2 regions of the Romboutsia lituseburensis genome follow, and region 2 is predicted to be linked to the other one. Evidence: a T-box and tRNA genes for the amino acid it is inferred to sense, from the RefSeq annotation. Region 2 holds a T-box; the other holds one or more tRNA genes.
The links. The T-box of region 2 lies ahead of serS (serine--tRNA ligase). A T-box ahead of a tRNA ligase gene usually reads a tRNA of that ligase, here a tRNA-Ser.
Positions count from the first base shown of each region.

Region 1: it encodes a tRNA-Ser, which carries the amino acid that the T-box ahead of serS (serine--tRNA ligase) is inferred to sense. The anticodon was not compared.

Region 1 covers NZ_JANQBQ010000001.1:1,970,682-1,974,120, reverse strand. Annotated here, with positions in the region: gene NWE74_RS09515 (sensor histidine kinase) at 1-413, shown strand, start outside; gene NWE74_RS09510 (ABC transporter substrate-binding protein) at 805-1,815, shown strand; tRNA gene NWE74_RS09505 (tRNA-Ser) at 1,972-2,064, shown strand; gene NWE74_RS09500 (chloride channel protein) at 2,126-3,439, shown strand, end outside.
Region 2 covers NZ_JANQBQ010000001.1:2,418,854-2,422,292, forward strand. Annotated here, with positions in the region: rRNA gene NWE74_RS11710 (23S ribosomal RNA) at 1-435, shown strand, start outside; rRNA gene rrf (5S ribosomal RNA) at 497-613, shown strand; T-box leader at 998-1,205, shown strand; gene serS (serine--tRNA ligase) at 1,427-2,710, shown strand; gene NWE74_RS11725 (nucleoside deaminase) at 2,990-3,439, shown strand, end outside.

The sequences.
Region 1 (3,439 bases), 450 kb from region 2:
AAAAGTTTGAAGTGATTGCAAATGACTTAGATATAAATTTAAATGTCAAAAAAATTGAAGGTGATAAATCTGTTGTATTTACTAATTATAATAGAATAATACAAGTTTTGGTGATACTACTAGATAATGCATTTAAATTTACAGGAGAAGAAGGAACTGTGAGTTTAGAAACTATTATAGAAAAAGAGTTTCTAAATGTTGTTGTATCTGATACCGGAATTGGAATAGATGAAGAGGATAGACCTTTTGTATTTGATAGATTTTATAAAGTTGATAAATCTAGGCAATCTATGGGTACGGGAATTGGATTATCTATAGCTGCAGAAATAATAAGGCACTTAGATGAAGAAATCTATGTTGAATCAAATGTAGGAGTAGGATCTAGATTTATATTTACTATACATTATGAATAGTTTAAAATAATAAAAAATAAGTTATATTTACGTAAAATGTAAATTGAACTAAGTTTGACATGATTTTGACACAAAAAGTACACAATTGTACGATATAATATGCAAGGAAACATTAATAAGAATTGGGGGATAAATATATGTGTGCAACTTGTAAAGAGCATCAATGTACTTGTAATAATCAAGGAACATGTGACGTTTGTAAGTCTAATGCTTGTACTTGTAATGGGGCAGGTACTTGTGAAGCTTGCAATAAATAATTATATAGGAGAGTAGATCTAAAAATTTAGATATACTCTCTTTAAGATTCTATTTAAAATATTTAAATTTAATTAGCTAAAGCATAGAAATTTATTTTTATATATGATAAAAAATAAAGCATGGGGAGGAAATTATGAAATTAAAAAAGAGCATAGCATTAATGTTAGGAACTGTGTTAGTTTTAGGTCTTGTTGGTTGCGCTTCAAGGAAAGTAGATAATTCAAGTGATAAGACTTCTTCAGGAGAAAGTAAATCATCTCATTATCCCGTAACTATTCAAACGTATAATTATAAGAAAGAACCTATAGAGGTAACATTTGATAAAGCACCAGAAAATGTTGTAGCAGTATATCAAAACTCTATAGAAACAATGTTAGCATTAGGTCTAGAGGATAAAATAAAGTTAGCAGCAGGTTTAGATCATGAAGTTAAAGACGAATATAAAGAAGCTTTTAGTAAAGTGAACTATTCAGATAAGTTTACACCTGATAAAGAAACTGTAATAATGGAAAAACCTGATCTTATATTCTCTTGGTGGTCTATATTTGATGAGAAAAGATTAGGTGAAGTAAATTACTGGCAAGACAAAGGAATAAATACATATATGTCAGTAAACAGTGGTGCTACAGAAGAAAAAACAGTAGATAATGAGATAACAGATATATTAAATGTAGGGAAAATATTTGATGTTGAAGATAAAGCTAAAGCTATAACAGATGAAATAAAAAATGGTATAGATGATGTTGTAAAAAAAGTAAAAGGTCAAGAAAAACAAACAACACTAATTGTTGAATACATGGATGGAAAGATCTATACTTATGGAGCTAAAACTTTAGGTGGAGATATGGTATCTAAATTAGGTGCAGAATTATTAAATCCAGAAGGTGGAGATATAGGTGAAGAGGATTTAATAAAATTAAATCCAGATTCTATATTTGTAGTATATATGGATAGAAATGATAAAAATGTAGCTCAAGGTGAAGTTGATAAAATTTTAAATAACAAAGCACTAGCAAATCTAAAAGCTGTAAAAGATAAAAGAATAAATCCTATAGCGTTAGGAGATATGTATTGTAGTGGTGTAAGAACTATTGATGGTATAAATACATTTGCTCAAGGGCTATATCCAGAATTAAAAAAATAATATTTAATGATAAAGCAATAAGAGATGCTATCTAGTATTTTTTATTGCTTTATATAATTTAAATAAAAAAAGTAGTAAAACATAAAAAATATATATAAATTATATTGACTAATTTTAAATAATATAATATAATTAATTTGTAAGTGAACAGAGCTTGGAGAAGTACTCAAGTGGCTCAAGAGGATCCCCTGCTAAGGGATTAGGCTGGATTAAACCGGTGCGAGGGTTCGAATCCCTCCTTCTCCGCCAGTGAAAGACTATCGATTTATCGGTAGTTTTTTTTTATGGATTTTCCATAATTTGAAAGGAGATGTTCTACGTGAGAAGCAGTAGAGAAAGAGCTTACAATATATTAGAAAGAGCTCAAAATTCTAAATACAGACTAGTAAGAGATTCTCTTTTAGTTGGAATTCTAGTAGGTTTAACTATAGTACTACATAGATTTATTGCATCCAAATTAAGTCATGTATTTATCGACGTATATTCTAGAGGAAAAGAAAATCTAGTATATATACCAATAATATTTATCGTATTAATTATATTAGGCTATATAGTAGCAAAACAAATCAAGAGAGAACCAATGATAAGTGGAAGTGGTATACCTCAAGTGGAAGGTATATTAACTAGAAGATTAGAAATAAATTGGTTTAGAGTCTTAATTCATAAATTCATAGGAGGTCTTATTTGTTTAGGTGCTGGACTATCAGTTGGTAGGGAAGGACCATCGGTACAAATGGGTGCCTGTATAGGAGAAGGCGTATCAAAAAATCTAAAAAAACTAGAAAATGAAGAAAAATATTTAATAACGAGTGGAGCAAGTGCAGGTTTATCTGCCGCTTTTAATGCGCCATTATCAGGTGTAATGTTTGCTTTAGAAGAAGCTCATAAGAACTTCTCTCCATTAGTATTATTATCAGCAATGATAGCATCTTTAACTGCTGATTTTGTATCAAAACAATTCTTCGGTTTAATACCATCATTACACTTTGGAGCATTGACACCAATACCATTAAAATACTATTGGGTACTTATAATATTAGGTATAACAATAGGTATTAGTGGATTTATATTCAATAATGGAATTTTAAAAACTCAAAGTATTTTCAAAAACAGTAAGTTAAGTACAGAAATGAAAACAATAATACCTTTTATAATGACAGGTATAGTAGGTTTAACATCACCAATATTATTAGGTGGTGGTCATGAGCTTATAATGAGTTTAAAAAGTGGTGGAGTTGCTATAAATATTTTATTTGTGTTTATAGTAGTTAAATTCTTATTTACATTTATATGCTTTGGATCAGGAGTTCCTGGAGGAATATTTTTCCCTTTACTTACATTAGGAGCATTAGTTGGAAATGTGGTTGGAATTATAGCTATATCTTATTTAGGTGTACCAGATAGTTATATTATAAACTTTATAGTATTAGCAATGGCGGGGCATTTCGCTGCAACCGTAAAAGCACCTATAACTGCAATTATATTAATTTCTGAAATGACAGGTTCTTTAGAGCACTTATTATCACTTTCTATAGTAGTTGTTATTGCACAAATTACATCGGATATATTAAAGGTTCATCCTATATATGAAAGTTTATTAGAAAGACTTTTATCTAAGGGAGAA
Region 2 (3,439 bases):
CTCCCCCAAGAGTCCACATCGACGGGGAGGTTTGGCACCTCGATGTCGGCTCATCACATCCTGGGGCTGTAGTAGGTCCCAAGGGTTGGGCTGTTCGCCCATTAAAGTGGTACGCGAGCTGGGTTCAGAACGTCGTGAGACAGTTCGGTCCCTATCCGTCGCAGGCGTAGGAAATTTGAGGAGACCTGTCCTTAGTACGAGAGGACCGGGATGGACGTACCTCTGGTGTACCAGTTGTTCTGCCAAGGGCATGGCTGGGTAGCTATGTACGGAATGGATAAGCGCTGAAAGCATCTAAGCGCGAAGCCAACTTCAAGATAAGATTTCCCACCGTAAGGGTAAGACCCCAGGAAGACTACCTGGTTGATAGGTCGAAGGTGTAAGTGCAGTAATGTATTTAGCTTATCGATACTAATAGGTCGAGGACTTGACCAATAAATGATTCACTCTAAATGATATACAGTTTTCAGAGTATTAACTCTAAAAATAAAGATTATGTGGTTATTATAGCAAAGAGGATACACCTGTTCCCATTCCGAACACAGAAGTTAAGCTCTTTAGCGCTGATGGTACTTGGGGGGCGACCCCCTGGGAGAGTAAGACGTAGCCACGTAATCTTTTTTTATTGTAGTTTTAGCATCCTAAAAAATTTAGGATGTTTTTTTATTGGCAAAATAGATTGTGATAGAGCACTACGTAATTTTAGAATAAATTTAAAATAATTAAATTTAGGAGTATATGAATAAATTTAAATGAAAATATGGTCTATAAAAGTAGATAAATATAAAATATAAGTAAAAAAAATAGTAAAATTCATAGTATTTTGATGAATAAAAAAATAATTATAGTATTTTTTATAAATAAATATATTATAAAAATAGATGGATTATAATATATCCACAAACAATAAAATAAAAAATAAATAAAAAAATTTGAATAATAGTATTGAAAGTTGTTAACATATATAATATAATGAGTATCAAATAAAACAATTAGTTGAAAAGCTGAGAAGGAAATTAGTAAATAGCATTTTGTATTCAGAGAGTGAGTGGTTGGTGTGAACTCATTACAATGGTTGTTGAATCTATTCTGGAGCTGTTAATCGGATAATGATTAACCGTAAACCTACGTTACAGGACTGAGAGGATTATATTTATATATAATCAATTAGGGTGGCAACGCGGATCAAGACTTTCGTCCCTTTTATAGGGAACGAGGGTCTTTTTTTATTACCTTCAACTATTGTAGTCAATTAAATAATTTTAGTTTTATAATACATGTATTGAAAAAAACGTTATTGAAGTAACTTAAACTAATAAAAATATTTATAACAGTAGGCGCAACTTTTATAAATAATTAATAAATTTTATACAACTCAAAAGTGGTAAATTAGAGTAAAAAAACAAAAAATCAGGAGGAAAAAATAATGTTAGATGTTAGAAGAATAAGAGAAAACTTAGAAGATATAAAAAAAGCTATGGATAGAAGGGGAGAAAAAGAATTTAATCTAGAAGCCGTTATAGAATTAGATGATAAGAGAAGAGAGTTACTTAAAGAAGTTGAAGTAATGAAAAATGAGCTAAATGTTGAGTCTAAAAAGATACCTCAATTAATAAAAGAAGGTAAAGATGTAGAAGCTGCAAAAGCTGAGTTAAAAGAATTATCTGATAAGATAAAGGCTATCGATGAAAAAGTTAGAACTGTTGAAGGTGAAATGGAATATAACTTAATGAGAATACCTAATGTTCCTCATCCAGATGTTCCACAAGGAACTACAGATGAAGACAACGTTGAGGTAAGAACTTGGGGAGAAATACCAAAGTTTGAATTCGAAGAGAAAGCTCACTGGGATTTAGGAACAGGATTAGGAATACTAGATTTTGAAACAGCTGGTAAAATAACTGGATCAAGATTTACTTTATACAAAGGATTAGGAGCTAGACTTGAAAGAGCTTTAATAAACTTCTTCTTAAATACTCATGTTGATCAACATGGATATACTGAAGTATTACCACCTTTCATGGCTAATAGAACAAGCTTTGTAGGAACAGGACAATTACCTAAATTCGAAGAAGATATGTTTAAAATAGAAGGTGTAGATTACTTCTTAGTACCAACTGCAGAAGTACCTGTAACTAACATACACAGAGATGAAATATTATCTTTAGAACAATTACCTGTAAAATACTGTGCATATACTCCATGTTTCAGATCAGAAGCAGGATCTGCTGGTAGAGATACTAGAGGATTAGTAAGACAACATCAATTCAATAAAGTTGAATTAGTTAAATTTGTTGCACCAGAAGAATCTTACAACGAATTAGAAAAATTAACTAATGATGCTGAAAAAATGTTACAAATGTTAGGATTACCATACAGAGTAGTAAGAATATGTACAGGAGATTTAGGATTCACTGCAGCATTTAAATATGACTTAGAAGTATGGATGCCAAGTTACAACAGATATGTTGAAATATCTTCTTGTTCAAACTTCGAAGACTTCCAAGCTAGAAGAGCTGGTATAAGATTCAAGAGAGATAAAAAATCTAAAGCAGAATATGTTCATACATTAAATGGATCAGGATTAGCAGTAGGAAGAAGTTTAGCAGCAGTATTAGAAAATTACCAACAAGCTGATGGATCAGTAATAGTTCCAGAGGTATTAAGACCATATATGGGTGTAGATGTTATAAAGAAAAATGAATTATAAAAAATTCTAATATAAATTATATTTAGATAAGTAGTTTATCTAGTTTAACTAGATAAACTACTTTTTTATTTTTGATAAAATATTTTATTTTAATGTATTTAATATGGAAATTTATTGAAATTAAAATAAGTAATATAAAAAATTAACTAACTATTTAGTATAATAAGTACTGAGTATTAACAAAAATGTAGATATTATATATAAGGTAATATAAAATTTAAGTTGAATTATAAAAAAAATTATGATAATATAAAAGTGTTATAAGTTCTAGGAGGCAGTATGGAAACATCATTCTATATGAAGGAAGCATTAAAAGAAGCATATAAAGCATATGAAAAAAAAGAAACTCCAATTGGAGCGGTTGTAGTTAAAGATGGTGAAATAGTAGGACGAGGTCATAATCTTACTGAAACTTTAAATGACTGTACTGCACACGCTGAGATTTTAGCTATTAGACAAGCAGCACAAAATCTAGGTGGATGGAGATTGATTGATTGTGATTTATATGTTACTATGGAACCATGCATAATGTGTAGTGGTGCTGTTGTTAATTCTAGAATAAAGAATCTTATAATAGGAACTAAGCATATAAAAAATTCATATACAGAAATGCAACATGAATTTAAAGTAGATTATTACGAAAACAATAACGTTAGAGTTTCTTTCGGAGTCTTACAAGATGAATGTTCTAATATATTACAAGAATTTTTTAAGACTTTAAGGAAAAGA